DNA from 2 places in the Paenibacillus sp. ALE3 genome. Region 1 is predicted to be linked to the other one. Evidence: predicted binding sites of a transcription regulator. Region 1 holds the regulator's gene; the other holds the start of a gene.
The links. Region 1 encodes CtsR, which represses protease genes until heat stress. Its sites were predicted from a motif close to ATGGTCAATAAAGGTCAAACA; they were not measured.
Positions count from the first base shown of each region.

Region 1 (16,333 bases):
TTCTCTTGGGTCACCTGATGTTTCTGAGCAGATTGCTCCTCCTTCAAATCAGACAATTCTGCTCGCAATCGTTCTATTTCCATTTGAAGAGACCGTATAGAATCGACGACCGGATCAGGCAATTGGTGACTAAGTCGATCTGGACGTCTGCCATCCTGTCTGACCACTCGCCCTGGGATGCCCACTACCGTACTGTTTGGCGGAACTTCTTTTAGCACAACCGAGTTGGAGCCAATGTTGGATTGCGCCCCAATCGTAAATGAACCCAATATTTTTGCACCGGAGCCTATAACGACATTATTCCCAATGGTGGGGTGACGCTTCCCTTTCTCTTTTCCAGTCCCTCCAAGAGTAACCCCCTGATACAACACGACATCGTCGCCAATTTCACAGGTTTCGCCAATGACAACACCCATGCCGTGGTCAATGAACAGCCGATCTCCGATACGAGCGCCAGGATGAATTTCAATTCCTGTCATAAACCTCGATACCTGGGATATAACACGGGCTAGAGTACACCACTTTCGCAAATAAAACCAATGTGCGATTCGGTGTGCCCAAAGGGCATGAACGCCAGAATACGTAAAAATGACTTCCAGCTTACTCCGGGCGGCCGGATCATTATCCAAAACAGTTTGAATATCGGATTTGAAATGCCTGAACATGTCGCCCTCCTCTTCCCTCCATATCCTCGCCGCATCACACTTCAGATTTCGCCAATTTTCGTAGTCACTAGCACGCTTCGACAATTTTCAATCTACAGCGAGTCTGAATCTGATAAAAATGAAAAAGCGCCTCCGCAGCCTAGGCTGCAGAGACGCATATACGTGGTCCCACTCTGCTTCGAACATATCTGCTACAAAAAAAGCAGAAAAGTCCGTCTTTGGCGTCCTGTAACGGGAACGAATCGGCAAGCCCTTGCCGCATTAGCATTGTAGGCTAACGAGGGTTCGGGCGCACGGCTCCCAGGCGCATTTCCTCCGCAGGTCATCTAGACGGTTCTCAGCCTGGGGTTTCCCCTCAACCGTCCTCTCTGGTAGATGCCCTTATGCAGTGTACTTCTCCTGTTCGCAGCCTTTACACGTAAGTATCAATCCATATCAATGGAGTCATTATAGCGAAAAGACAACAAATTGACAAGAAATATCAGCCTTTAATTTGTGCCTTAAGACGGTCCAACACCTTGTCACGTCCAAGTAAATAGATGGTCTCGTTCAGATCCCGTCCATGAGTTTGACCTGTAAGGGCCACACGAATCGGCATGAACAGCTGTTTCCCCTTAAAACCAGTTTCCTTTTGAACTTCCTTGATCAGCTTGGCCATTTGTGGAGCTGTAAATTCCTCGCTCGTTTCAACCTTGCCTGCAAAGGCTCTAAGTACTTCAGGAACCTGCTCTTCGGCCAGAACAGCCGCCGCATCAGCATCCAACTCCAGATGCGAACGGAAAAACAACTCAGACAACGCCACAATATCAGACGCTGAAGTCATTTGTTCTTGGTATAAGCGGACAAGAGCTTTAGCCCAATCCTGTTGTTCCGTCGATAATTCATTTGGTAACAGCCCTGCTGCCTGCAAATGTGGAATGGCCATGCTGGCAATCCGCTCAGGATCAGCTTTTTTAATATAATGATTATTCAAATAAGCAAGCTTGTTTGTATCAAATACAGCTGGGCTTTTGGACAAACGATTAGGATCGAAAATCGAAATCAGTTGTTCCCGATCATAGATCTCTTCCTCGCCTTCCGGAGACCAGCCCAACAGCGCAATAAAGTTGAATATAGCTTCCGGCAGATAGCCCAGCTTATCGTACTGCTCCATGAACTGAATAATGGATTCATTTCGTTTGCTGAGCTTTTTGTGATCCTCGCCTACGATCAGCGTCATATGACCAAAGCGTGGAGGCTCCCAGCCGAGAGCTTCAAAAATCATCAACTGCCGCGGTGTATTGGATACATGATCTTCGCCCCGTAGTACATGCGATATTTTCATCAAATAGTCGTCAACCGCTACGGCGAAGTTATATGTCGGAATACCGTCTTTTTTGACGATAACAAAATCGCCGCTTTCCTTGGAATTGAACGTAATTTGACCTTTAACCATATCATCAAACGTATATTCACGATCTTCTGGTACGCGAAAACGAATACTTGGTACACGGCCCTCTGCTTCAAATGCTTGGCACTGTTCTTCTGTTAAATCACGGTGTTTTCCTGAGTAACGTGGTGTCTCCCCACGTTCCATCTGTTCTTCACGCTCGCGTTCAAGCTCCTCTTCCGTGCAATAACAGCGGTATGCCAGACCACGATCCAGCAAATCCTGCCAGTATGTTTTGTAGATGTCCAAGCGTTCGGTCTGGCGATAAGGTCCAAACTCGCCGCCCACGTCTATACTTTCATCCCAGTCCATGCCTAACCATTTCAAATATTTAAGCTGGCTTTCTTCTCCACCTTCAATATTGCGTTTCACATCTGTGTCTTCGATGCGGATAATAAATTTCCCGCCTTGATTGCGGGCAAACAAATAATTAAATAATGCTGTTCTGGCATTGCCAATATGCAGATGCCCTGTAGGACTTGGTGCATAGCGTACACGAACTTCCGTGCTCATATAATCTCCTCCAAATAGAATTACTCAAGATGATAGCATTTACTTGATTAGACAGACAACCGATTGAGCCGCAATTCCCTCGCCTCGCCCGGTAAACCCGAGTTGCTCCGTCGTTGTCGCCTTAACATTTACCTGGGACGACTCCTCTGCTTCCAGCACCCGGGCGATGATTTCATTCATCTGCGGGATGTACGATGCCATCTTGGGCTTCTGCGCAATAATCGTAGAATCAATGTTCCCCAATCGATATCCCCGCTCTTTAGCCAGCCCCCACACATGCTCCAGTAGCTTCAGGCTATCAGCGTCCTTAAATTCAGGGTCATTATCCGGAAAATGCTTTCCGATGTCTCCCAAGCCAAGCGCGCCCAGGATGGCATCGCTAATGGCATGCAGCAGCACGTCTGCATCGGAATGACCTAGCAAACCTTTTTCATACGGAATATGTACGCCTCCGATGATGCATGGCCTTCCTTCCACCAGCTGGTGGACGTCAAACCCTTGCCCTATTCTGATCATTTGATATCCTCTCCCTCTGTCTTTACCCATAACTCCGCCATCTCCAAATCCTCAGGCGTAGTAATTTTGATGTTTTTATAGCTGCCTTGGACGACAGTAACTGGAATGCCTAGCCGCTCCACCAGCATAGAATCATCTGTCCCCAAAAATCCTGACTGCTCCGCTTCCTCATAGGCCCGCAGCAGATCGGAAAGACGAAAAGTCTGTGGCGTTTGAATACTCCACAGACTTCGGCGATCCGGCGTTGCTGTAATGATACCATCCCCGTTCACTTGCTTGATCGTATCCTTTACAGGTACTGCCGCTACAGAAGCACCAGTACGCTGGGCAGCCTCCAGGCATGAACGTACAAGCTCAGGTTGAATCAGTGGACGCACACCATCATGCACCATCACCCAATCTGTTTGCAAGTGGCGCAAGCCGCGATAAACCGAATGCTGGCGTTCACTGCCACCAGCCACCACTCGTACATTTTTGCTGATCTTGTATTGATGAACCCAGTCTCTGCAACGTTCCACATCTCCAGCTCCAGTAACCATCACCATTTCATCCACTTCAGGCATTGCTGCGAATATTTCAAGTGTATGTATGAAGATGGGCTTGTCTCGCAAAAGCAGAAATTGCTTGCTCTCCTGCGTTCCCATACGGGAGCCGCGCCCGGCCGCCACAATCACGACTCCTACCTGATTGTTCATTCAAATAACTCCTGCCCTGATCGCACTTGGACGATCCGTATGATAACACATCTACTTCATCATACCTCGTTTATTGAGCTTTTTCCAATAATTTCGGTTTAGCAAAGATCATGCGACCCGCAGAGGTCTGAAGTACACTTGTGACCAGCACTTCCATGAGAGAGCCAATATAGTCACGTCCACCCTCCACAACAATCATCGTACCATCATCCAGATAAGCTACCCCCTGCCCATGCTCCTTGCCGTCTTTGATAATCTGCACCATAATCTCCTCACCGGGCAGTACGACAGGCTTCACTGCATTCGCCAAATCATTAATGTTCAGCACAGACACACCTTGAAGTTCGCATACTTTATTCAGGTTAAAATCATTAGTTACAACTTTACCCTGCAACACCTTTGCAAGCTTAACCAGCTTACTGTCGACCTCTGAAATTTCCTCAAAATCCCCCTCATAAATGAGCACATTCACATCTAGTTCTTTTTGGATTTTATTCAAAATATCCAGACCCCGCCGTCCACGATTACGCTTAAGTAAATCTGAAGAATCTGCGATATGCTGAAGCTCCTCCAACACAAATTCAGGAATCACAATGGTTCCTTCAATAAACCCTGTTTTGCAGATATCCGCAATACGCCCATCTATAATGACGCTGGTGTCCAAAATTTTATGTTCCTCCAGCTTGCGTTCTTCTACATCCGCTCCCCGACCAAAAAAGCCTGAACTCCAAAAGCATGACAACTCGTCCCGTTTTTCTAGCCCTACCATCAATCCCACATATCCGCATACCAAGGTAACCGCGGTCTGGATAAGTAGACCAGGTGCCCCCAATCCTGAAAAGAGTGGGTAAACTGCCAAGGAAAGGATCAGCCCCACTGCTAACCCCATCACACCTGCCATCATCTCATTCATCGGAATTCGTACCAAGCCTTCAATCCCCTGCTGCAATCGATTCGCCACGGACGCCCCTGCGAATGAGCAGCCAACCATAAATAGCACTGCTCCCGCTAACATCCAAACAGCCATTCCTGGTAAAGAACCATCACTCAACCATTGTGGCATCCACGATACGATGCCTCCTATCCGCTGGTATAACGTATAGCCAAACCACGCGCCGCACAATCCTGTAAAAGTTAAAATAGCCTTTCTCCACATTGAGTTTCTATACCTCCTTTATTTTCTTTTCAATAGTCTGCTATTTATTGGATACATAGCACTTCCCTTACCAGTATGATCCATTTCTCGCATAACTAACCCTGTGTTTTCACTTTTTATGCATAAAAAAAGCATTTATCTCCCTGAATGAATCAAGGAAATAAATGCTTCTTCTAGTTCTTGTCTGACACTAACGTTGCGAATGACGATATTGGTCGTCCTGTTCTTCTTGATTAGAACGATCTCGTTCCCGTCCACGTCTGCGTGATAGCTTCCGAATGTTCAGCTTCATACCGTACAATGCATATAGCACCAATGGTACAAAAATCAGCTTCGACAGCTGATCAGGAAATTTAACGGCCAGAAACACCGCTGCAATTACGACCCATGGAGCAATCCAGATCGCTTTTTTCGGAAGACCGACCTTTTTGAAATTCGGATATCTCATGGAGCTAACCATCAAATAAGAGACCAGCAACATGGCAATCGACATGTATAACAAAGAAATCTCGTTATGGAATAAGGACAAAGTGGCTAATACGCCACCTGCTGCCGGAATGGGCAGACCTGTGAAATAACCTGGTACACCGGGACGTACGTTAAAACGAGCCAAACGCAATGCTCCGCACATCGGAAAAATGGCTGTAACCGTCCAAGCGAGAGCCGAATTCGCATCATGAAAAGCAACCATGTACATAATAACTGCGGGAGCAACACCAAAAGATATCATATCTGATAAGGAGTCCAGTTCTTTACCGAATTCGCTCTGGGCATTCAGAGCCCGGGCCATCCTTCCATCCAGTCCGTCCAACAACATGGCGACAATAACCATAATAGCGGCAAGGCTGTATTTTCCGTCTACGGCCAATAAAATGGCGATCATTCCGAGAAACAAGTTACCCAAGGTACACATGTTCGGAATTGATTTGGTAATCATCTCTTCACCTCAATGTATGAATTGTTCCATTATAATCCTTTCACTGTATTACATTTACATTTGTCTGTCAATGAAAACTTGTTCCTGCAAACGTTTAAGCCCTTCTTTAATCGTACGTGCACGAACCTCTCCTATGCCATCTACTTCATCTAGTTCTTCAATCGTTGCTGTCATGACATGTGGAAAACGTCCAAATCGCTCCACCAGATTATGAATAATTACATTTGGCAAACGAGGTATTTTGTTCAATACCCGATATCCGCGTGCAGCAATATATTCTTCTGATGTCGCTGCTGAAGAAGGGTAGCCTAATAAACGTACAATATGATTTACATCCAGTAATTCGTCGTCCGTAGAACGTTTGAGTCCCAATATAATTTCACGAATCTTCTCGTCGCTGTCGTCTTTGGCATAATCCTTATACAGCAACCAAGCTTCTTCCTCGATATTGCTGACAAGCTCCTCCATCTGCATGCTAATCAGCCTGCCCTCATTTCCGAGCTCGTTAATAAATCGTTTGATCTCCATTTTGATGCGCAGCACCATTTCGATCCGTTGAATGACATTAACAACCTCTGGCATGGTAACCAGCTCTTCGAATTCAGATGCAGTTAAATTGGTTGAGGCTTGCCCCAATACGGATCTATATTTTTCCAGCGTCTGAATGGCCTGATTGGCTTTCGTTAAGATAACCCCGATTTCCTTGAGCGCATACCGTAAAGTCCCCTGATACAACGTAATAATATTACGACGCTGGGAAATAGACACAACCAGTTTGCCAGTCTGCTTCGCAACTCGTTCCGCCGTCCGATGCCGAATCCCTGTTTCTATGGACGAAATGGAGGAGTCAGGAATCAATTGCGTATTGGCATATAAAATTCGTTTTAAATCCTCGCTCAATATGATTGCGCCGTCCATTTTAGCCAGCTCATACAAATAGTTCGGTGAAAAATCACAATTAATAGAGAAACCGCCATCCACGACTTCCATTACTTCCGGGCTATAGCCAACGACCAGAAGAGCACCCGTTTTGGCACGCAAAACGTTTTCCAATCCGTCGCGAAAGGGAGTTCCCGGTGCCACAAGCCGCAGCAAATCGTTCATTTTATCCAGTTGGCTCGCTTCCTTCATTCTCAATGCCCCCTAATCTAATGCAGCTGCCAGTGCATCTGCCACCGTTCCAACTCCTATAATTTGTATCCCTTTCGGATGTGTCCAACCCTTTAAGCTTTTCTCGGGCATGATCACCCGTTTGAAACCTAATTTCTCCGCTTCTCGCACTCGCTGTTCTGCTCGGGATACAGCCCGCACCTCGCCTGTCAGTCCTACTTCACCAAAAATCACATCATATGGCTTGGTAGGAGCATCCCTAAAGCTGGAAGCAATGCTCACCGCTATAGCTAAATCCACCGCTGGTTCATCCAGCTTTACGCCTCCAGCAACGTTGAGATAAGCGTCCTGGTTTTGCAAAAACATGCCCATCCGCTTTTCTAGGACGGCAATGATTAATCCCATCCGATGATGGTCGATCCCCGTACCCATTCGGCGTGGAGATGGAAAATGTGTAGCTGCAATTAGTGCTTGCAGTTCAACCAATACAGGTCGGGTTCCCTCCATACTGGCAACGACGGTGGAACCAGCCACCCCCAGTGGCCGTTCGGACAAGAAAAGTTCAGAAGGATTCGCCACCTCACGCAAACCACTTTCAGCCATTTCAAAAATACCAATTTCATTCGTAGAACCAAAGCGATTCTTAACCGCACGCAACAGCCGATACGTATGATGTCGCTCTCCTTCAAAATAAAGTACACAATCGACCATATGCTCCAACAAACGCGGACCTGCAATAGCGCCTTCCTTGGTCACATGCCCTACCAGTACTGTAGCAATACCTAATCCCTTGGCAATCCGCATAAATCGTGAAGTACACTCGCGCACCTGAGCTACACTACCAGGCGCACTTGTCACCTCAGGCAAATATACAGTCTGTATCGAGTCGATGACCAAAAACTCTGGCTTCAAGCTGTCTACTGCTTCTTCAATCGTCTCCAAATTCGTCTCACATAATACGTACAGACTGGGAGACAAGGCACCGAGGCGATCTGCACGTAGCTTTGTTTGGCGGACGGATTCCTCACCAGACACGTAGAGTACCTTTAAACCAGTTAAAGCCAGCTCATTAGAGGTTTGCAGCATAAGCGTAGACTTGCCGATCCCCGGATCACCACCCACCAGAACAAGTGAACCTGGCACCACACCTCCACCAAGTACACGATTTAATTCACCAATTCCCGTCAAGATTCGTGTTTCTTTGCCACTTTCCACTTCAATAATAGGAAGCGGTTTGTCTTTTGTGCTATGAGTAAGAAGGGAAGATCCCATTCCTTGAGTTTTTACAACGCTTTCCGTTTCTTCGACCATGGAATTCCATGCCTGGCATCCAGGACATTTTCCGTACCATTTAGGCGATTCATAGCCACATTCCGTACAGGAAAATTTAGTTTTCACTTTAGCCATACTTTATTCCCTGGCTCCTTCTTGACGACGATGATGTCGAATTTATCTTCACACAGCACCTGAAAGAGCTGTAACAATAAAAGTTTACCATTGAAGCTTGGCGGACGTAAAGCAATATCACAAACTTTCCCAAAGCTTTTAGCCTACCCTTTCAAGGTATTCAATACACAAAAAGGGTGCCTTCGCAATAGCTTTCCAGCCTGCGAGACACCCTTTTCTAATGTTTTATTTACTAAACTGCTTTAGGACTTCGCGGATACATTATCCTTTTTCGTTACTGTCAATGCACCGTTCTCTTCATCAATGTAGAGAGAGTCGCCTTTAGAAATGTTTCCAGTCAACAGTTCCTCGGACAGGCGATCTTCAATATGCTTCTGGATTGCACGACGCAATGGACGCGCACCATACGCTGGATCGAAGCCTTCCTTGGCAAGGAAATTCTTAGCCTTATCTGTCAACTCAAAGTCCACCTCATACTCATTCAGACGCTTACGCAGCTCCTCAGACATGAGTGAAACAATTTCGGCAATATGTTTTTCTTCGAGAGAATGGAAAACGATAATTTCATCTATCCGGTTCAAGAACTCAGGACGGAAACTTTTCTTCAGTTCATCCATCACTTTGCCCTTCATGTTATCGTAATCCGCCCCAGCGTCCACAACAGCTGTAAAGCCAAGCGTGGAGTTACGTTTGATTGCCTGCGCACCAACGTTGGAAGTTAGGATGATAAGTGTGTTACGGAAGTCAACAACACGACCTTTGGAATCCGTCAGACGTCCATCCTCCAACACTTGCAGCAGAATATTGAATACTTCTGGGTGTGCCTTTTCAATTTCATCCAGCAACACAACAGAGTAAGGCTTACGACGTACCTTCTCAGTCAGTTGACCGCCTTCTTCATATCCAACGTACCCTGGAGGCGCTCCTACCAGACGGGATGTGGAGTGCTTCTCCATATATTCGGACATATCAATACGGATAACCGCATTTTCATCACCAAACATAGATTCAGCCAAGGCGCGTGCCAGCTCTGTTTTACCGACCCCAGTTGGACCGAGGAAAATAAAGGAGCCGATTGGACGCTTCGGATCTTTCAGACCGGCGCGTGCCCGGCGAATCGCCCGGCTTACTGCCTTAACAGCTTCGTCCTGCCCAATCACCCGTTCATGCAACAGTTGCTCCATATTCAGCAAACGATGTGTTTCTTCTTCTTTTAGCTTGCTGACTGGGACACCAGTCCAGATGGCAACAACCTGAGCGATATCCTCTGGTGTAACTTCGGAATCTGTACGCCCCTGTTGTTCTTTCCATTGGTTTTTAGTGACATCCAGCTCTTCACGGATCTTTTGCTCTGTATCTCTCAGCGCAGCTGCCTTTTCAAACTCCTGACTTTGTACCGCTGAATCTTTTTCCTTACGGATATCTTCCAGACGGTTTTCCAGCTGTTTCAGGTTTGGCGGTACTGTATAGGAATTCAGCCTTACCTTGGAGCCCGCTTCATCAATAAGGTCAATAGCCTTATCCGGTAGGAAGCGATCCGTAATATAACGATCTGACAATCTTACTGCAGCTTCAATAGCCTCATCCGTGATTTTTACACGGTGATGCGCTTCGTAACGGTCGCGCAGACCATACAAGATTTGGATTGCTTCTTCTGGAGAAGGTTGATCCACTGTAATAGGTTGGAAACGACGCTCCAAAGCAGCATCTTTTTCAATATATTTGCGATATTCATCCAGCGTAGTAGCACCGATACATTGCAGCTCGCCACGTGCCAGAGCAGGTTTCAGGATGTTGGACGCATCAATTGCGCCTTCCGCTCCACCAGCACCAATCAGCGTGTGCAGCTCATCAATGAACAGTACGATATTTCCGGCTTGACGAATCTCGTCCATAATCTTCTTCAAGCGATCCTCAAATTCACCACGATACTTAGTACCTGCTACTACAGAGCCCATATCAAGTGTCATTACGCGTTTGTCGCGCAACGTTTCAGGAATCTCATTCGCTATGATTTTTTGTGCCAATCCTTCGGCAATCGCTGTTTTACCTACCCCAGGTTCACCGATCAAAACAGGATTGTTCTTTGTACGGCGGCTGAGCACTTGAATAACGCGCTCAATTTCCTTGCTACGCCCAATAACGGGGTCCAGGTTATTTTCCTTCGCAGAAGCCGTAAGATCGCGTGCCAGACTGTCCAGGGTTGGAGTGCTGACATTAGCGGGAGCACCGTGATGGCTGGAAACCGCCTCGCTGCTGCCGAGCAATTGAAGCACTTGCTGACGCGCTTTGTTCAAACTGATACCCAGGTTGTTCAGAACACGTGCTGCCACGCCTTCACCTTCACGAATAAGACCTAGCAAAATATGCTCGGTACCTACATAGGTATGACCCAATTTACGTGCTTCATCCATAGACAGCTCAATGACTTTTTTGGCACGTGGAGTATAGGCAATGTTCGTCGGTTGCTCTTGACCGCGTCCAATCAGTGTTTCCACTTCATCCTGGATTTTCTCCAGTCCCAGCCCTAAACCGATTAAGGCTTTCGCTGCTATTCCTTCGCCTTCACGAATGAGTCCTAGCAAAATGTGCTCTGTGCCAATGTTGTTGTGTCCCAATCGAACAGCTTCTTCCTGGGCCAAGGCAAGCACTTTCTGTGCACGTTCCGTAAATCTTCCAAACATCATATATCCTGCACCTCCACAATGTGTATTTCAGATCATTCTATATATTAAAGGGTTGTGCCTAATTTTTGCCGGATCAGCTTCGCCCGGTACATATCGCGCTCACCGGTATTCATTTTATCCCCAAAGCTTTTTTGCAGAAAGCCAGGTTGCGTCATCACATTAAGCTCATTCATCGCTGCAATGGAAGGACGCTCCAAAATCCCTAAATCTACACCGAGACGTACATCGGACAGCCGCTGTGCAGCCTCCTTGGAATCCAAAACTGCTGCATACGACAAAATACCGAATGAACGCATCACCCGATCTGTAATCCGCAGCATGGATTCATTCATCAATCGTTCTCTGGCAGAACGTTCGTGCTCTATAATTTGCAGCACCACGCCATGCAGATTCTCAATAATTTCTGCTTCGGTTTGTCCCAGGGTAATCTGATTAGATACCTGAAACAAATTTCCAACTGCTTCACTGCCTTCACCATAAATACCGCGAACCGTAAGACCTACCTGTGAAACAGCGGACAATATACGATTGATTTGATGAGTCATAACCAATGCGGGCAAATGCATCATCACCGAAGCTCGCATACCTGTGCCGACATTCGTCGGACAACTGGTCAGAAACCCTCTCCGATCATCAAATGCATAATCAACATGAGCTTCAAATGCATCATCAATGACCATAGCGCGTTCCCAGGCTTCTCTCACCTGAAATCCCGGATATAAGCACTGAATACGCAGATGATCCTCTTCATTTATCATAACACTAACTGATTCATCATCACTAATCAACACAGCACCGTTGCGAGATTCGTTCGCCAAATTAGGACTAATTAAGTGCTTCTCAACCAGTACCTGCTTGTCGATCTCATCCAACTCGGATATTTTCAAGGTATGAAAAGTACCAAAACGACGCAAATCATCATACTGAAGGATATCCGTTAAGCGTTGAAGCACTTCTTCCGACTGCTGATTGGTAGCAAGCATGGGAAAAGGCAGATGCTGCAAGTTACGCGCAATTCTTACCCGGCTGCTAATGACAATCTCCGAATCCGCAGCATCACCACGCATCCAATCACTTAGCGGCTTTTCCGTAAATCGGATATTGGGCATCACGCATTCCCTCCTACTCTTCACAAACTTTACTCTTCAGTCATTTCTTTTTCAAGCTTTCTGATTTGATCCCTAAGCTCAGCAGCTGATTCGAATTCTTCCTGTACAATGTGTTGTTGCATCTCTTTTTTCAAATCATCAATTTGCCGTTTAACCTTTAATCGGCCTCCAGTACGGACCGGAACTTTCCCAACATGACTCGTACTACCATGCACACGCTTGAACAGAGGGTCCAGACGACTATCAAAATATTGATAGCATGATGGACATCCAAAACGTCCTAGCTTACTAAACTGTGTATAAGTCATACCGCAATCCTTGCATTGCAGATTTTGGGGAACAGTGTGACCTGAAGACTGGCTCTTTGTGCTGGAGTCAAAATCCAACATCCCCGACAACAAGCTATGAATCGAAAAGCCATTAGGTGTTCCAGGGATCATCTCCCCTTTTTCCTTCGCACATGTCTCACAAATATGAAACTCTGTCTTTTCGCCATTCACAATTTTGGTGAAATGCAAAGTTGCCGGCCGCATATTACATTCTTGGCACAGCATAAAAGCACCTCCTTCAACGTCAGGATTTTTACAAATCCCTACATCTGAATTGCAAATCTCTATTCACTGGTTAATGGATACTAGCTATTTGGCCGCCAGCAACGAGATCAGCATAGCCTTAAGCAATCTTGCTCGCAGTTGGTCACGATAGGGAAGCTTTAGCAATAATGTATCTCTTGATAAAGCAGCCTTCATTAGACCAGCTTCCCTTTTGCTTAAAAAATGAGCTTCCTCTAACTGATAAATCAGTCCTTCTGCTGCCGATTGGCTAATTTCCTCCCCGATGCTCTGATGAAGGTGTGTATGGATCGCATGTTGTGCAGGTAATTGAATTCGCTGAATTCGAATGTAGCCTCCACCACCGCGTTTACTTTCCACCACATAACCTTTTTCCAGCGTAAACCGGGTACTAATTACATAATTAATTTGCGACGGTACGCAGGAAAAGCGGTCAGCCAGATCATTGCGCTGAATCTCCACTAAGCCTTGGGGACTTTCCAGCAGCATGCTCTTCAAATATTGTTCAATAATGTCGGAAACATTGCGCATTTCATCATCCTCCACTAACGGAAACGCAAGTATTCAAGTACATTTCACGCTCCACAGAGTCCGCCGTATATTGAACTTAACCAAACGATATAGTCACGAATCTAAGCTGCATTCAGGCTATTGCCTGTTGTACATCCATTGGAATTGTACCGTTTCGTTTCTAGTGTGACCTTTATTTGCGATAAATCATACACTTCACTTCTGTACATAAGAAGCAGCTCCTAACTATACGCAAATCAGGTCGTTATTTTTACTTTTTTGCTGTCAAATTGTTATATACGGCCAATCCAACAACATAATACTTTTGTGGAATCACACTGATTCCAATTGACTTTGACTTTCTTTGACTATATTCGTATTATAGCACAAATTTCATTTTTGCCAAGGGGTCAATACCATTTTTCGCAATCTAATTATGTTTTATACCATATTACAAAAAACTCTTCCCATTATGGAAAGAGCTTTGAGTAATTATGATAAACCACATCCAATTGGTTAAAAAAAAGTTGGAAATTAAGAAGAACCAATTGGAGCTTTATCAGAAAAAATCCAATAAGAACGTTTGTTTTATTGGTATTACACGTTTAAGTGCAGCCACAGACTTACTGCTTCCTTCAATACGCCCCCAATTAGACAGGTTATCAGCTTGCTGGTAGCCGAGCATTAAAGTTGTTAATGACTGAATCCCCAGTTTCAAGTCAGCTGCTAAGGCGTTGTCAGATAAATTGCTTGTATCCACTCTTGCCAGATGTCCTTGCCCCTCCCTAGTAATTGTTAATCTCCATACTCCTTCATTCCAAGGGGCATACCGATCTGTCAGATGTAAGGTCAAACTTGTTTCTTCTCCAATCTGCTCAAAAGGGTATCTCTCTACAAAAGCAACTGCATCCACAATACGCCCCATAAAATAAGGCACCGTTTCCTGTTGAATTCGCGGATCATCGAGTAAAAAGGGCAGGTTGTCATCTGCTGGAACGTAAATAAATTTACCTTGGGTTATCATTGAGTCATGATTTGCAAAATAAGTCCACAAAGCCCGACGTGCCGTCTCATTTTCATATACCAACTCATCACAATTTAACTGTTTATCTTCTATTTTGTATAGTGCATATCCCTGAGGATTGCCTGCATCCGTGTAATATACTACAGTTCGATAATTTTCATTTAAAATCCGTTCCTGCCACCATTCCTTATCTCGTACCAGCGTACCATTGTAACGTGAAGCATACGATTGATACACTTGGTCCAATTCTGAAATATTTTTGATATCCCGTTTGACTATACCTTCTGTTTTAAGTTTAGCAGGGAATTTATCAATTGGAATGACGTACTTTTTGTACTCCGTATATGTTTCCCATCCAAATTTACGATAAAAGGCAAATGAGAATGGATGCAGAAAAGAAAGGCTTTGTCCTGCAGTCTTCATCTCTTCAAGCGCATGCGTCAACAAACGTGAAACCATCCCCCCGCGACGCTTTTCCGGCCACGTTGCCACACCAGCAATGCCCCCCATATCAAAAACCTGACCATGTATGTATACTTGTAGCGGCAGCAAAGTCAGTTTAGCATTCAATTCGTGCCCGTCGAAGATTCCCCATGTTTGTTCTGGTTTGAATTTCTTCTTAGCTTTCTCCAGATCCTCCGGGGGCATTGTAAACTGAAAAGCATACTGGGATAATTCAATAGCTGCTTCAAATTCCTCACGTTGTAATTGCCTGATCTTCATAACTTCGTCACCTCGCTCGTATACTTGGACCTTTTAAAAAAATACGCACTTAGAGTGTCGCAAAGCATCTTCTCTCTGTCAACCTTAGAAGCAGGTGTCCATCCACAAAATACATAAAAAAAAGGATGATAACCTGCTAAGGTTATCATCCTTTTTCACTTTTGCTTGGCAACGTCCTACTCTCCCAGGACCCTGCGGTCCAAGTACCATCGGCGCTGGAGGGCTTAACGGTCGTGTTCGGGATGGGTACGTGTGGAACCCCTCCGCTATCGCCACCAAACATGAATTTGCCTCGCAAATTCTAACTTCAAGGTTACACCTTGAAAACTGGATCCGAAACTTCCTTGCGCTTTATCTTTAGGATAAGCCCTCGACCGATTAGTATTGGTCAGCTCCATGCATTACTGCACTTCCACCCCCAACCTATCTACCTCGTCGTCTTCAAGGGGTCTTACTAATTGGGAAATCTCATCTTGAGGGGGGCTTCACGCTTAGATGCTTTCAGCGCTTATCCCTTCCGTACATAGCTACCCAGCGGTGCTCCTGGCGGAACAACTGGTACACCAGCGGTACGTCCATCCCGGTCCTCTCGTACTAAGGACAGCTCCTCTCAAATTTCCTACGCCCACGACAGATAGGGACCGAACTGTCTCACGACGTTCTGAACCCAGCTCGCGTACCGCTTTAATGGGCGAACAGCCCAACCCTTGGGACCTACTTCAGCCCCAGGATGCGATGAGCCGACATCGAGGTGCCAAACCTCCCCGTCGATGTGGACTCTTGGGGGAGATAAGCCTGTTATCCCCAGGGTAGCTTTTATCCGTTGAGCGATGGCCCTTCCATGCGGTACCACCGGATCACTAAGCCCGACTTTCGTCCCTGCTCGACTTGTAGGTCTCGCAGTCAAGCTCCCTTCTGCCTTTGCACTCTTCGAATGATTTCCAACCATTCTGAGGGAACCTTGGGGCGCCTCCGTTACTCTTTAGGAGGCGACCGCCCCAGTCAAACTGCCCACCTGACACTGTCCTCGCACCGGATCACGGTACCAAGTTAGAACCTAGATACGATCAGGGTGGTATCCCAAGGATGCCTCCTCTCAAGCTGGCGCTCAAGATTCAACGGCTCCCACCTATCCTGTACAGATCGTACCCAAATTCAATATCAAGCTGCAGTAAAGCTCCATGGGGTCTTTCCGTCTTGTCGCGGGTAACCTGCATCTTCACAGGTATTAAAATTTCACCGGATCTCTCGTTGAGACAGCGCCCAAGTCGTTACGCCAT
Region 1 is NZ_CM134214.1:205,044-221,376, reverse strand. Features, by position in the region: gene cysE (serine O-acetyltransferase) at 1-665, opposite strand, end outside; gene gltX (glutamate--tRNA ligase) at 1,147-2,607, opposite strand; gene ispF (2-C-methyl-D-erythritol 2,4-cyclodiphosphate synthase) at 2,647-3,123, opposite strand; gene ispD (2-C-methyl-D-erythritol 4-phosphate cytidylyltransferase) at 3,120-3,818, opposite strand; gene ACXHJ2_RS00895 (PIN/TRAM domain-containing protein) at 3,889-4,974, opposite strand; gene pssA (CDP-diacylglycerol--serine O-phosphatidyltransferase) at 5,165-5,911, opposite strand; gene disA (DNA integrity scanning diadenylate cyclase DisA) at 5,966-7,042, opposite strand; gene radA (DNA repair protein RadA) at 7,055-8,428, opposite strand; gene clpC (ATP-dependent protease ATP-binding subunit ClpC) at 8,671-11,115, opposite strand; gene ACXHJ2_RS00870 (protein arginine kinase) at 11,160-12,224, opposite strand; gene ACXHJ2_RS00865 (UvrB/UvrC motif-containing protein) at 12,254-12,778, opposite strand; gene ACXHJ2_RS00860 (CtsR family transcriptional regulator) at 12,863-13,327, opposite strand; gene ACXHJ2_RS00855 (GNAT family N-acetyltransferase) at 13,866-15,053, opposite strand; rRNA gene rrf (5S ribosomal RNA) at 15,217-15,333, opposite strand; rRNA gene ACXHJ2_RS00845 (23S ribosomal RNA) at 15,412-16,333, opposite strand, start outside.

Region 2 (16,333 bases), 910 kb from region 1:
TTGTTCTGTGTCGCGCTCTGCATCCACAGCCACACGTTCACGCTCGGAGGATTGCTGAGCAATATCTGGCATGCGTGCAGTCAAATATTCCTGACGCTCGTCTGTTAAAGCCCCGCCATTCTCCAATACCTCACGAATGACACGGTGAATTACCAAGTCAGGGTAACGACGAATCGGTGATGTAAAATGAGAGTAATACTCCGCAGCCAGTCCAAAATGTCCTGTAGACTCCGCATCATATTTTGCCTGCTTCATCGAACGCAGCATCATTGTGCTAAGCACCGTTTGCTCCTTCGTACCCTGAATGTCTTCTAACAATGTTTGCAGTGCACGCGGATGAATGGAATTTCCTCGACCTTTGATCTGATGACCAAAATTAGCTGCAAAAGCCATAAAGTTTTGCAGCTTCTCTGGATCGGGGTCCTCATGAATCCGGTACAAGAACGGTACCTTGAGCCAGTGAAAATGTTCGGCTACCGTTTCATTGGCCGCCAGCATAAACTCTTCGATAATTTGTTCGGCTATCGTACGATCCCTCTTCACAATATCGACAGCTTTGCCTTCATCATCTACAATCACTTTGGCCTCATCAAAATCAAAATCAACTGCACCGCGGCGCATCCGATTCGCACGTAGCTTCAATGCTAAATCCTTCATCGTACGGAATACATCAACCAGGTCCTTGTACCGTTCCATCAGTTCTGCATCTTCCTCTTCGAGGATTTTGCGAACGTTAGTATAGGTCATCCGTTCCTTCGTTTTAATCACGCTGGTGAAAATATCATGCTTTACGACCTTCATATGCTCATTGAATTCCATCTCACAGGATAAAGTCAGTCGATCCACCTGAGGATTCAATGAACAAATTCCGTTTGAAAGTCGATGTGGAAGCATCGGAATGACGCGGTCAACCAAATACACACTACAACCGCGGTTATATGCCTCCAGATCCAGCTTGGAGTTCTCACGCACATAATACCCTACGTCAGCAATATGAACGCCCAGACGATAGTTTCCGTTCGGCAAACGCTCTACATTAACCGCATCATCGAGGTCTTTGGCATCTTCCCCGTCAATGGTAACTATGATCTTATCGCGCAAATCACGCCGTCCCTGACGTATAATCTCTTCTTCCGTAATCGCATCAGGAGCCTGATCCGCTTCCGCCATCACTTCATCCGGAAAAGCCTCTGGGAGCTGATGCTTGCGAATAACGGACAAGATGTCAACGCCCGGATCATCCTTATGACCCAGCACCTCCAGCACTTCGCCTTCTGCCGCTGCACGTCCTTCCGGATAGCTCACAATACGCACGACGACCTTTTGTCCGTTTACAGCTCCGTTAAAGCTGTCCTTAGGAATGAAAATGTCCCGGTTAATACGTTTATCATCCGGCAAAACAAAACCGTATGCTTCGTGGCTCTGAAACACACCGACTACCTGAAGCACTGCGCGCTTCACGATTCGCACAACTTCGCCTTCTAGTCGGCCACCCGCAGGTCCCTTTGATGTTACTCTTACCAGTACCGTATCTCCATTCATCGCGCTCTTTAAGTCGTTAGCATGAATGTATACATCCGGGTGCTCCCGGTCCTCTGGAATCAAAAAAGCAAAGCCCTTGGCATGGGCCTGCAAACGCCCGCGCTGCAAATCCATCCGTTCTGGAACACCATAACGGTTCGTGCGGGTCAGTAGAATTTTCCCGTCTTCCTCCAATGCGTTCAAGAGCTTAAGAAATTCACGAAACTCTTCTGCATCCTTAATGTCAAAATGTTGCTCCAGCTCCTGGTATGTCATAGGCTTGTATGCGGTCTCGCGCATGAAATCAAGTAGTTGTTGCTCTGTTATCATAATTTTGTCCACCTCGGGTGACCTTTAATTTTCAGTAATAAATCCGCATGTTCCTTGTTCCTGATACAAGGCTCTTTATATACTCATACCCTAGTATACACGAATTTAATCGACGGCATCCCTGCCTGTCCAAAATCCAAAAAAGCCCCCGTTTCCCGTGAAACGAAGGCTTAAGGTGTATATTTATCTTATTTTGCGAAAAATGCAACCAAAACGGAAACGATCATAAAACATGCACCCAAAACAGCAGTTACGCGTTGTAAAATCAAATCCATACCGCGAGCTTTGGTCTTGCCGAACAGATGCTCAGCACCGCCAGAGATGGCACCGGACAAACCTGCGCTTTTCCCCTTTTGCAGTAACACAACCGCAATAACAGCAATCGAGAACACAACGAGCAGCACTTTCAAAAAGATTTCCATGAAAAATCCCACCTCCTGAGCTTATACATCTGTTTTGCAAAACAACACAGCCTCTTTTATGAAAACATGCACATATCATGCTTTAAATAGCCGGAAATTAACGCAAAACACTACTTTCATTCTACCACAGCTTCCAGTAGATAACAACAGCTACAGCAAGACACTTAGCCATTAAGCTTCTGTAGATCATATATGCATTATTTATAAAAAAAACAGACCTGCTTGCATATCGCAAGCAGATCTGTTTTATTCATGCGCAAAAGCGTCGAGCGTCCTGACCCTATGATAAATCATAGACCCGAGGCGCCACCAGCATTTTTAGCAATATTATTTCTTCAGGTTGTAGAAAGATTTCAGGCCGTGGTATTGAGCCAGTTCACCCAGTTGATCCTCAATGCGGAGCAATTGGTTGTACTTCGCAATACGGTCAGTACGGGAAGGAGCACCAGTTTTGATTTGGCCTGCATTTGTTGCAACAGCGATATCAGCGATTGTGCTGTCTTCGGATTCACCGGAACGGTGAGAGATTACAGCTGTGTATCCTGCACGTTTAGCCAATTCGATAGCATCGAATGTTTCAGTCAGCGTACCGATTTGGTTTACTTTGATCAGGATAGAGTTACCGATGTTTTCATTGATACCTTTAGCCAGACGCTCTGTGTTAGTTACGAACAGGTCGTCACCAACCAATTGGATTTTGTTGCCCAGTTTTTCAGTGAGCAATTTCCAACCTTCCCAGTCATCTTCGGAGCAACCATCTTCAATAGTGATGATTGGGTATTTATCAACCCAAGAAGCAAGCAGATCAACGAACTCAGCAGAAGTGAAGGATTTGCCTTCGCCTTCCAAAGTGTATTTTCCATCTTTGAAGAACTCAGTGGAAGCAACGTCCATACCGAGGAATACGTCAACGCCTGGTTTGTAACCAGCTTTTTCGATCGCTTCGATAATAGTGGACAGAGCTTCTTCGTTGGATTTGAAGTTAGGAGCAAAACCACCTTCATCACCAACAGCTGTGTTCAAGCCTTTGGAATTCAGTACGGATTTCAGGTTGTGGAAGATTTCTGCGCCAACACGCAGAGCTTCTTTGAATGTAGGAGCGCCTACAGGCAGAACCATGAATTCTTGTACGTCAACGTTGTTGTCGGCATGAGCACCACCGTTAACGATGTTCATCATTGGTACTGGCAATTGTTTAGCGTTGAATCCGCCCAGGTAAGTGTACAGTGGCAAGCCCAGAGCTTCAGCAGCAGCGCGAGCTACAGCCATGGATACAGCCAGAATTGCATTCGCACCCAGTTTACCTTTGTTTGGAGTACCGTCCAATTTGATCATCAATGTATCGATTTCTACTTGGTTCACAGCATCCAAGCCGATTACTTCAGGAGCAATAATTTCGTTCACGTTTTTAACAGCTTGCAGAACGCCTTTGCCCAGGTAACGGGATTTGTCGTTATCGCGAAGCTCTACAGCTTCGTGAGCGCCTGTGGATGCACCAGAAGGAACGATAGCGCGACCAATCGCACCGGATTCCAGATATACTTCAACTTCAACCGTAGGGTTACCACGGGAGTCGAGGACTTCGCGAGCGTACACGTCAGAAATAATAGTCATTTGTACTTAATCTCCTTTGTAATTCATAATTTATTGGACAAGCCTATACTTATTAAATCAAGCTTACTTGCGGGATGCAATCATAGATTTTCCTGTCATTTCCGCAGGTTGCGGAAGTTGCATCAAATCCAGAAGCGTTGGAGCTACGTCAGCCAGAATTCCATGCTCACGCAGAACGATATTTTCGTCAGTCAAAATGAACGGAACCGGATTCGTTGTGTGAGCTGTGAACGGACGTCCCTGCTCATCAATTTCCATATCCGCGTTACCATGGTCAGCGATGATAATTACCACGCCACCTTTGGCTTTAACTGCATCTACAACACGTCCAACACATTCATCCGTCGTCTCTACTGCCTTAATTGTTGGTTCCAGCATACCGGAGTGTCCAACCATATCCGGATTGGCAAAGTTCAGGATAATCGCATCATGCTTGTCAGCTTCGATTTCCTTAACAGCAGCATCCGCTACTTCATACGCACTCATTTCAGGCTGCAGATCATATGTAGCCACTTTAGGCGAATTGATCAAAATACGAGTTTCGCCAGGAAGCTCCACATCGCGTCCGCCACTGAAAAAGAAAGTAACGTGCGGATACTTTTCTGTCTCAGCAATACGCAATTGCTTTTTGTTGTTTTGTACCAGCACTTCACCAAACGTGTTGTCCAGATTTTTCGGTTCATAGGCAACAAAGCCTCCAACCGTTTCACTGAACAAGGTCAGGCAAACAAAGTGCAGATCCTTAGGCCATTTTGGCCCACGGTCAAAACCACGGAAATCTTCATTGGTAAATACTTGAGACAATTGAATCGCACGGTCAGGACGGAAATTCAGGAATACGACAGAGTCATTGCTTTCGACCAGCCCTACAGGGCTTCCATCAGCCTTCACAATAACAGTTGGTTCCACGAATTCATCGAACACTGACTTTTCATACGATTCCTTCAATGCTTCGAGTGGGTCGGTGTATTGAGGACCTTCACCGTATACGATTGCACGGTAAGACTTCTCAACACGTTCCCAACGTTTGTCGCGGTCCATTGCATAATAGCGCCCTTGTACGGTTGCAATTTGGCCAATGCCCACTTCCTGAATTTTAGCGACCAGTTGTTGCATAAAGCCTACGCCGCTATCAGGCATAACGTCACGTCCATCCATGAAAGCATGAATGTACACTTCAGTTAATCCTTCTTTTTTAGCCAGATCCAGCATAGCGAACAGATGGCTGATATGGCTATGCACACCACCGTCGGACAGAAGTCCGTACAGGTGAAGTTTAGTGTTGTTCTTCTTCGCATGTTGCACGGCTTTAACCAATGTTTCATTGTCGAAGAACTCGCCTTCACGGATGGACTTCGAAATACGAGTCAAATCTTGATATACAATTCGACCTGCGCCGATGTTCAAGTGACCTACTTCGGAGTTACCCATTTGTCCTTCCGGCAGACCCACCGCTTCACCAGAAGCCGTCAACGTGGTATGTGGATACTGTTTTAAATACTGGTCGTAATTCGGTTTGTTGGCCTGTGCAACCGCATTGCCTTCCACAGTGTCACGCAGTCCGAATCCGTCCATAATAATTAAAGCTACCGGTTTTGGTGCTGTCATCTTACTTCGCCCCCTCAACAAGCGCGATGTACGACGCCGGTTGAAGACTGGCACCGCCCACGAGCGCGCCGTCAATATCGCTTTGACCCAGGTACTCAGTAACATTTTCAGGTTTTACACTACCACCGTACTGAATACGTACAGCATTTGCTGTATTTTCATCATACAGCTCTTTAATCAGACTACGGATGTAGGAAATCACTTCATTCGCATCCTGCGAAGTAGAGGATTTGCCTGTTCCGATGGCCCAGATTGGCTCATAAGCAACTACGACTTGTGCTGCTTGATCTTTAGCCAGACCAGCAAAAGCTGCTACAGTTTGCACTTTTACAACTTCTTTGGTTTGACCTGCTTCACGGTCTTCCAGCTTTTCGCCTACACATACAATTGGTGTCAGGCCATGACGGAATGCTGCATGAACCTTTTTGTTCACCGTTTCGTCTGTTTCGTTGAAATACTCACGACGCTCGGAGTGTCCGATCACAACGTAGTCTACGCCCAGATCTTTAAGCATTCCGCCGCTGATTTCACCTGTAAATGCGCCATCTTCTGCAAAGTGCAGGTTTTGTGCGCCGATTTTAATAGATGTGCCTTTTACTGCTTCAACCAGAGCAGGAAGATTTGTAAATGGAGCACATATAACGCTCTCCACTCCTGCAACCTCTGCTTTACCTTTGATCTCTTCGATGAAGGTTTTAGCTTCTGGTACGGTTTTGAACATCTTCCAGTTACCCGCGATAATCGGTGTTCTCAATGGTTTCAACTCCTAACTATTAGGTGCCCTAAAGCCTTTATTACGCGTAATGCGTTTGATTATTTATCGTTAAGTGCAACAACACCCGGAAGTGCTTTGCCTTCCATGAATTCCAGGGATGCGCCGCCGCCAGTGGAGATGTGATCCATTTTGTCAGCCAAGTGGAATTTTTCAGCCGCAGCCGCAGAATCACCGCCACCAATGATGGTGTATGCTTCTGTTGTAGCACAAGCTTCCGCTACTTCACGAGTACCGCCAGCGAAAGGCTCGATTTCAAATACACCCATTGGTCCATTCCAAACAACCAATTTGGAGTTTTTGATAACATCTGCATAAATTTTACGAGTTTTCGGTCCGATATCCACGCCTTCCCAATCTGCAGGAATGCCGTCGATGTCCACAATGTTCGTGTTCGCTGTAGCACTGAAATCGTCAGAGATAACGATATCCACAGGAAGGTAGAAGTTTTTGCCAAGCTTCTTCGCTTTTTCAATAAATCCAAGAGCTACGTCCAGTTTGGATTCATCCAGCAAAGATTGACCCACTTCATGACCTTGAGCTTTGAAGAATGTATAAGTCAAACCGCCGCCAATAATTACGTTATCTGCAATGTTCAGCAGGTTGTCGATTACGTCGATTTTGTCTTTTACTTTGGAACCACCAATAATGGCTGTAAAAGGACGATCTGGATTCGACAAAGCTTTACCAATAACAGACAACTCTTTTTCCATCAGCAAGCCGGAAACAGCCGGAAGGAAATGCGCGATACCTTCTGTAGAAGCATGAGCACGGTGTGCTGCACCAAAAGCATCATTCACGAAAATGTCAGCCAGTTCAGCAAATTGCTTAGCCAGTTCAGGATCATTTTTCTCTTCTCCTGGGTAGAAGCGTACATTTTCAAGCAATAGCACATCGCCGTTTTGCAGTTCAGCCACTTTCGCTTTAACAGCTTCACCAACTGCTTCGTCCACTTTAACAACTGGCTTTTTCAGCAGTTCGGACAAACGTACACCAGCAGCAGTCAGACGCATGGATTCAACGACTTGACCCTTTGGACGTCCAAAGTGACTCGCCAAAATAACTTTTGCACCTTTTTCAATCAGGTAGTTAATGGTTGGCAAGGTTTCGCGAATACGCTTGTCATCTGTAATTTTACCATCTTCAACCGGAACGTTAAAATCTACACGAACAAACACCCGTTTTCCATTCAGTTCTATATCACGTACGCTCTTTTTGTTCATCTCCATATTCCTCCGCACCCTTATAATTTTACTAAACAGGAATTTAAGGCACATTTTGATATATAAAGAGCGGAAACAATAACACCTGTTTCCGCTCTATGATGTTGCTCGATAAGGAAATTCTTATTTAGCCAATTTAGCGAAGTATTCCAAAGTACGGATCAATTGTGCAGTGTAGGACATTTCGTTGTCGTACCAAGCTACAGTTTTAACCAGTTGTTTGTCGCCAACAGTCAGAACTTTAGTTTGAGTTGCATCAAACAGGGATCCGAAAGTCAGACCTTTGATGTCAGAAGAAACGATTTGATCTTCAGTGTATCCGTAAGTTTCAGGATCGGAAGCTTCTTTCATCGCTGCGTTGATTTCTTCAGCAGTTACGTTTTTCTCCAGAACTGTTACCAGCTCAGTCAGGGAACCTGTTGGTACTGGAACACGTTGAGCTGCGCCATCCAATTTACCTTTCAGCTCAGGGATAACCAGACCGATTGCTTTAGCAGCACCAGTAGTGTTAGGGATGATGTTTTCAGCTGCTGCGCGAGCACGACGGAAGTCACCTTTAGCATGTGGAGCATCCAAAGTGTTTTGGTCGCCAGTGTAAGCGTGAATTGTAGTCATCAAGCCTTCAACGATACCAAATTTGTCTTGCAATGTTTTAGCCATAGGAGCCAGGCAGTTAGTTGTGCAAGAAGCACCGGAAATTACAGTTTCAGATCCGTCCAGAATTTCATGGTTTACGTTGTAAACGACAGTTTTCATGTCGCCAGTAGCTGGAGCGGAGATAACAACCTTTTTAGCGCCGCCTTTCAAATGTTTCTCAGCAGCTTCTTTAGTTGTGAAGAAACCTGTGCATTCCAGAACGATGTCTACACCCAGGTCTCCCCAAGGCAATTCTTCTGGGTTACGGTTAGCCAAAACTTTAACTTCTTTACCGTTTACTTTGAAGAAACCATCATGTACTTCTACTTCCCCTTGGAAAGTACCTTGTGTTGTATCATATTTCAACAGATGCGCCAGCATTTTGGAATCTGTCAAGTCGTTAATTGCTACTACTTCAATACCTTCTACGTCTTGAATACGGCGGAAAGCAAGGCGTCCAATACGTCCGAAACCGTTAATACCAACTTTAACTGTCATGAGTGAGTTCCTCCCAAAGTTCGTTTAGTTTAGTTTTATATATTCAAGACAGACCCGAAAGCCCGTCAAGACAACACAATTAAAAAACCTTATCAATCTCTTAAATAACGGCTTACAATCTCGGCAGCAGCGCCTTCGTCAGTGACAAGAATGTCTTCCTGTCCGAAACGCAATACCGCATGAATAGCAGCCGCCTTGCTCTTGCCTCCAGCCACACCTAACACCGTCTCCGTGCGCCTGATGTCCTCCAAACGGAGTCCAAGCGTCAGCATTCTGTGAACAACGACGCCGTCTTCGTTAAAATAATAACCAAACGATTCGGCGACCGCGCCCTCATTGCTGATCTGGGCAAAGGTTTCAGGGTCAAGCTTGCGTCTGTGGGCCATTGCTATGGCGTTGCCTATCCCGTGAATGATAATACGACTCTCTCGAATCAGGCTCAATATATCCTGAATATTCGTATCCTCAAGCAAGGAGTTGTAAGCATGATTGCTGAGCAAATCCGGTACATGGAGCAGACGGTATTGAGCGCCGACCTTGCGAGCCATCGTGGAAGCAATTGTATTTGCCTGCATTTCCATGCTCTCTCCCAAACCCCCGCGTGCCGGTACAAACCATCCGCCTTTAAGCGGGCCGTTAGCAGGTAATGTCAGTTGTTCCGCCACATCTGCAATCGTCGTGCCACCTGTTACAGCGACCACGTCCTCGTCATCCATAACACTCAGCAGCGCCTTTGCGCCAGCACGGCCCAGTTCCTGCTTCGCTAACGGTGAAGCATCCGAATCCCCTGGAACGACAACCACCTTCCTCAAACCGTAGGCTTGACGAATCTGATCCTCCAATTGGGACAGGCCGAACAAGTTGTTCGCAATCGGCTCCAGCTGTTCCAGCAGATCCAGTCCTGCTTTGCTCACCTTCATGCCCACACTCTCAATCTCAATTAGCCCTTGCGCTTTAAGGAGATCAGTCTCAGCGCGCAGTACGCGCTCGGTCATATCCAGTGAAGCTGCCAGTGTTCTGCGTCCAATAACTTCGGACAGCATAATCTGATGCAGGATCGTGTACCTTTTTTTCAAAACATCCATGAGGTCGGGCAGAAGCTGCTTCTGTATTTCTAATATCTTTCGCATGCTTTCCACTCCCGCACACTTCTAAGTTCTGTCTCTATGCTATATCTCTAACTGGTCTTAAAATGTCCCGGGATAACTTTTTAAGTCCCACGTATATCTTACCCAATATTTGCTTCACATGCAAGTCTATCTGAACCTATATTTCTCAACTTTTTATGTGAATATGCGCACGTAATAAAAGCTTGCAATTCAATGCCGTATATCATATAATCATCTTTGTTTCCAAATTAATTAGTTAGTTGCTTGTAATGTTCATCTGTGCGCCCGTGGTCCAACGGATATGACGTAGGCCTCCGGAGCCTGAGATCGAGGTTCGATTCCTCGCGGGCGCGTCGTTTTATATGATTGGCTAAATGTTCCATATAATGTTTTTAACCAAAAAGAGCGCTGAGCGCTCTTTTTTTAATCAATAGTTTGACTTTCTTTGACTTTTTGTTTGAAATTGTTTATCATGTGGTTAATACGGTAACAGTTTATAAATAGGGATGTGTAATCGGCATATCCACCAAATCCACTAACGATATTTAAGGGAGGTTTTTTGACGTGAGCTATGTTCCTATGGTAGTAGAACAAAGTAACCGCGGCGAACGCGCCTATGACATTTATTCCAGACTGTTGAAGGATCGCATTATTTTGTTGGGCTCGGACGTCAATGACGTTGTAGCCAACTCAATTATTGCACAAATGCTGTTTTTGGCTGCTGAAGATCCTGAAAAAGACATTCACTTGTATATTAACAGTCCTGGCGGTTCCATCACAGCTGGTATGGCCATTTTCGATACGATGCAATACATTAAACCTGACGTATCTACCATTTGTGTAGGTATGGCTGCTTCCATGGGTGCTTTCTTGCTGAATGCAGGTGCCAAAGGCAAACGTTTTGCCTTGCCAAACAGTGAAATTATGATTCACCAACCACTGGGCGGTGCACAAGGACAGGCAACGGATATCGAAATTCGCGCCCGTCGCATTCTGAAAATGCGTGACAAATTGAACCGCATTCTCGCAGATCGCACAGGTCAACCACTGGAACGCATCGAAAAAGACACAGACCGTGACTATTTCATGTCCGCTGATGATGCCAAAGAATACGGTATTATTGATAAAGTGTTAACTAGCTCCTCTCCAGAAGGTGTATAAGAAAAGTGGTTTACTTCTGAATAGCTGGTAAATAGAAAGGCTGCCTCGGATTTTTGTATCCAGTAGGCAGCCTTTTTGATTTGCTATTTTTTAAAAATATAGGTCATCCAAATTATTGATTTTGTCCCGCAAAAGGCTTCCCGCCCTGAGGCAGCAGTTGAGCGAACGAGTAAGTAAACTCTGGAATTCCATACGCGTATGGAGCATAATCATACAAATCAAACACGATGATTACTCCACTATTGGTCACATAAAAATTCTGATCTGCGGCCAACTCTTTAAATTTTTCAAAACCTTCGCCAGCCTGGAGCGCATCAATTTTTTTCTTCAGATCAGCATTCAAAAACTTTTTATAGTTCGGATTTGCCTTCAATACGTCAGACAATTGTAGCAGCTTGCCATCAGCGAGCGAGAACGTGTATCCTTTACGCGCCGTCATACCATGTGCGCCACCTGTATACGAGTAGTCCTGCATAATCACACTTAGAATACCGTCCTTGTTATAGGCAATTGCAAAATCATTTTCGAAATCATACGGTCTTTCTGCTGTAACCTCTCCCTCTGCCACCATCTTTTTGCCTGCTGCCAATACTGTCTCTGCATGCTTCTTAAGCACATTATTAATGGCCTGTTGAGCCTCAGAATTTAGCTGATTGCCGCTGATTTGCGGATACTTAATCTTATAAGACACCTTTGCATTACTCGAAGCTGGAAGCGTCTGAGATGCAATTGTAATTGGATTTAGCTGGCTTTTACTCAATGTTACGGTTTTCTGAGCTGCATTCCACTGAGCATCGATACCCAGATAGTCTTTCAGCAGACTCATAGGGATGTATAACTTCCCGGCGACCATTTTGGCATCCATGCTGCGCGTGTTGATTCCGTTCACATTGACATAGGCATCCGAGGAGGAGACCACGATATAGAGCTTGTTGTACCCACTCCCCACTGTATATGTCCCTTCTTTGGTGTCATAGCTCACCGGAATTCCCAAGCTGTCACGCAGTGCTGCCACTGGAATCATGGTGTTCCCGTTCACTTGAATACCTTTAGCGGCCAACGTTTTACCATTCCATTGGATGGCGATCCCTGGTTGCTGTGTTGTCGCTTGCTGCTGTTTGGTCGATGCTGCCCCAATATAGGAAACCGGAATAACCGCAACTCCTGCTAAAATTCCCGCTGCCAGCAATGCTGAGCCCCATTTTTTTGTATGTTTGTTCATCGTAAGTATTCCTCCTATTGCAAATCTGTATAATCTATGTGTTTTGATCACTTTTCTTATTATATCTATACCCTATTGTATGTAGTTTACAATCTGTACACTCCCTGATTTCAATCTGTACACCTAACAGCCATTAGCAATGACAGACTCATTACAAAATGGTTTCAATAGACAAAAGAAGCCAACAAGTCATCCTGCAATGTTGCAGGCGCTTGCGGCTCCGCTTAATGGTCTATACTAGTTCATCTCATATTGAGCAGACACTTGGACTTTCACCGTTACTTGACCCGACTGTATCTCTGTTCCGCCACTCATATCCATGAGCGCTTTGGACATGGCATTCTCACGTTGTGTGAAAACCTGAGCTTCCCCGCCATCTACTGTAACATTCACCAGAGCTCCTAAGCCACGTTTAGCTGATTTTGCTACGGCACTGGCTTTGGATTGAGCATTATCCAACGCCTTTGCAATGGCTGCTTCCTCATAAGCGGAAGAATTCTCTACGGAAAACTGTATATTATCTACGTTGTTTGCCCCGGAATTTGTAGCCTCATCCAACAGTTGACCAATTTTGTCCAAATTGCGATATTTCACTGAAAGTGTATGGTTGGCCATGTAGCCTTTGAGCTTCTGTCCTTCTTTCTCGTTATAGGTATAGTTAGGTTGTACAGAGAACTGGCTTGTCTGAATATCGTCTGCACTAATGCTCCATTTTTCTTTTAATAGCTGTGTAACCTTGTTTATTTTCGCAGCATTGGCTTTTTGAGCAGCAGCAGCGGTGTTCCCTTCCGATTGCACACCAATAGAGAGATAAGCGATATCTGGCTTAGCCATTATTTCACCACTTCCACTCACGTTAATTACACCATTCGCCGTTGCTGCATAAGCGCGATCAGCTCCCGTCCACAGCCCTCCTGCTATTCCCCCAGCTAATAATGCTCCTGCAAGAATTGCTGTGCTTACTGTTTTTGTCCAAACTCTCATTGTAGTCAGCCTCTTTCTTGAAAATGTTTGTACCTTCCAGACGGAAAAAACGGGAAAAGGTTGCAGTCAAGCGGTATAAATTTCCGAAACAGAGCATTACCCAGGGGTTTTAACTATTTGTAGCTTGGACTTAACGCGGTCGCTATATTCAAATAAATATACATAAATAGCTTAATGGCGGGGCTGGTTGAATGCTTTTTTCTGGATACAAAAAAAAGCCCCCGAGGGGGCTTTCACTAAGAGCATACATCATATCACAAAGCAAATGCTCGTTTATTGATTTTCCAGCTCTACCTTACTAACCAGACTTACTAAAGCGTTTACAGCCTGTTCGGCGTCCGCACCTTCAGCACTAATATTGATTTCAGTACCTGTACTGATGGCGAGGCTCATAATACCCATGATGCTCTTGGCATTAACCTTTTTGTCTTCTTTTTCCACAAAAATTTCAGATGAATATTTATTCGCTTCCTGTACGAACAACGCAGCAGGTCTGGCGTGCAGTCCTGTTTTCAAGCGTACAACTACTGGATGTTTTGACATGTCAGCTTACCCCCTCATCAAATAAATCTGGACGCTATTTACTCCATTTTATTTATCACATTATAACATTAACCCGGGACAGACACTAGAAAAAAAACTAAAAAAACCGGTTCTAAAAGCCCCACAGACCCTCTTTTACGGAATCAGGCCGTTTTCCCCCCTGATTTTGTCAGCCATCTCATCAATTTTGCGAAGTCGATGATTTACACCCGATTTACTCACGACCCCTTTGAGCATTTCCCCGACTTCTTTTAAATTCAAATCGGGATGAGCAAGCCGAATTTCTGCCACTTCACGCAGTTTATCTGGCAAGGTCTCCAAACCAACTTCCCTCTCCAGCAACTTAATATTCTCAATTTGCCGGACAGCAGCTCCGATCGTCTTGTTCAAATTAGCTGTTTCGCAATTAACAATACGGTTTACGGAATTGCGCATATCGCGCATGATACGTACATCTTCAAATTTGAATAAGGCTTGGTGCGCCCCAATGATACTGAGCAGCTCAATGATCTTCTCGCCTTCCTTGATGTAAAGGATAAAGCCTTTTTTTCGCTCAATACAGCGGGCATTGAGATGAAACTCATTAGCGAGATCAACTAGCGCCTGACAATGCTCCTCATACATCGAAGAAATTTCAAGGTGGTAAGACGATCCCTCTGGATTATTCACAGAGCCACCTGCCATAAAGGCACCCCGCAGATAAGCCCGCTTACAACAGTTTTTCCGAATGATATCTCGATTAATCCCGTCAGTGAACAAGAAACCTTCTGAGACAATATAAAGCTCCTTTAGCAGCTCTTGTACACCATTAGGAATACGGACAATATACACATTATTTTTTTTCAAGCGCATTTTTTTCCGTACAAGCAGTTCGATGTGAAGTTGAAAATGCTTTTTGATCAAGGAGTAAATCCGCCTTGCAATCGCGGCATTTTCTGTGGACACGTCCAATATCACCCTTTTATTCGACAGTTGTACGGATCCGAGCATACGTATGAGCGCAGACAGTTCCGCTTTTTCACAGCAGGGCTGGCTTTCAATCATCGTAAGCTCTTTTTTCGTTTGTGCCGCAAAGGACAAGGGACTCACCTCCTTCTTAACATCCAGTTTTGTACCAATTGGTAAATATGCTGGCTCAGTTTGTCGGCGTCATGCCGTAAATACGTGCGGAACAGAACTAACGTATCTGCCACTACTTTATATCCTCGATCAGCCAGCTCGCCCATGTCTACTTGAACAGGCTTAGCTCCCTGCTCGGCATACATCTCCTGTACTTGGGGCGGAATTTCTCCGTTATTTACAATGACATAGTCGAACAGATGATGTCCTACATGCTCATAGATCGCTTGCAGGTGATCTCCCACTGTATAGCCATCGGTTTCCCCCGGCTGGGTCATCACGTTGCAGACAAATATTTTGATAGCATCTGATTTCACCACAGCCTCAGCAAGTTTCGGTACAAGCAAATTCGGTAAAATGCTGGTATATAGACTGCCGGGACCAATCAGAATCGCATCGGCTTCATTAATGGCTTCCACAGCCTCAGGCAACGGCTCCACGTGAGTCGGTTCAAGAAAAACACGTTTGATTCGTCCGCCCGCTTCTGGGATTTTGGACTCCCCGGTGATCACCGTACCATCCTCCATCTCGGCGCTGAGCACAACGCCTTCTTCAGCCGCCGGTAGTACACGCCCTCGGACAGCAAATACACGGCTAAGCTCACGCACCGCCGTTACAAAATCCCCCGATATATCAGTCATCGCTGCTAAGATCAAATTCCCCAAGCTATGGCCTGACAACCCTGATCCAGCACCGAAACGGTATTTTAGCATATCTGACATTACTGGTTCCACGTCAGCCAAGGCAGTCAGCACATTGCGGATATCCCCTGGAGGGGGCATCTGCAGCTCACTGCGCAATATCCCGGAGCTTCCGCCATCGTCAGCGACTGTAACAATAGCCGTAATATCCAGCGGCTTTTGCTTCAAGCCCCGCAGCATGACGGACAAGCCGGTTCCGCCGCCCATAACAACAATACGTGGGCGCTCCCGTTGTGATCCGGTCTCTTTCATGATTTCACCTCATTAATGCCGGTCCCGATCAGCATCCCGATGCGAAACAGAAACGGATTCTGTCTCGCTGGCACCCAGCATTTTTCCTAAATACTCCGATATTGCAACTGAACGATGCTTACCTCCAGTACAGCCAATACCGATAATGACCTGGCTTTTACCCTCTTTGCGATACTGCGGAATCAAAAAGTGCAACATATCCAGTAACTTGGTCAGAAACGCCTGAGTCTCCGGCCACTTCATAACATAATCATATACATCGCTATCCTGTCCCGTGTGTGGACGTAGCTGGTCCACATAGTGGGGATTAGGCAGGAAGCGCACATCGAATACAAGATCGGCATCAATGGGAATACCATACTTGAAGCCAAAAGATGTAATGTTCACGGACAGCATACTGCTCTCCAGATGAGAAAATCTCGAGATAATCCTCGCCTTTAAGGTTGCGGGCTTCATCGTACTTGTATCAATAACCTGTGTAGCGGAGCTTTTGAGTTCCTCCAACATCTTACGCTCCAAACGAATCCCATCCAAAGGCATACCATCTGGAGCAAGCGGATGCCGTCGACGGCTTTCTTTGTACCGCTGTACGAGAACACCGTCATTCGCATTCAAGAA
Region 2 is NZ_CM134214.1:5,111,246-5,127,578, forward strand. Features, by position in the region: gene rnr (ribonuclease R) at 1-1,851, opposite strand, end outside; gene secG (preprotein translocase subunit SecG) at 2,040-2,273, opposite strand; gene eno (phosphopyruvate hydratase) at 2,601-3,887, opposite strand; gene gpmI (2,3-bisphosphoglycerate-independent phosphoglycerate mutase) at 3,951-5,495, opposite strand; gene tpiA (triose-phosphate isomerase) at 5,497-6,249, opposite strand; gene ACXHJ2_RS22950 (phosphoglycerate kinase) at 6,309-7,490, opposite strand; gene gap (type I glyceraldehyde-3-phosphate dehydrogenase) at 7,614-8,624, opposite strand; gene ACXHJ2_RS22960 (sugar-binding transcriptional regulator) at 8,717-9,754, opposite strand; tRNA gene ACXHJ2_RS22965 (tRNA-Arg) at 10,015-10,086, shown strand; gene clpP (ATP-dependent Clp endopeptidase proteolytic subunit ClpP) at 10,298-10,894, shown strand; gene ACXHJ2_RS22975 (PdaC/SigV domain-containing protein) at 11,007-12,116, opposite strand; gene ACXHJ2_RS22980 (SIMPL domain-containing protein) at 12,354-13,100, opposite strand; gene ACXHJ2_RS22985 (HPr family phosphocarrier protein) at 13,374-13,643, opposite strand; gene whiA (DNA-binding protein WhiA) at 13,779-14,723, opposite strand; gene ACXHJ2_RS22995 (gluconeogenesis factor YvcK family protein) at 14,729-15,715, opposite strand; gene rapZ (RNase adapter RapZ) at 15,728-16,333, opposite strand, start outside.
Region 2: the regulator CtsR is predicted to act here: its motif matches at 10,166-10,186, upstream of clpP (ATP-dependent Clp endopeptidase proteolytic subunit ClpP).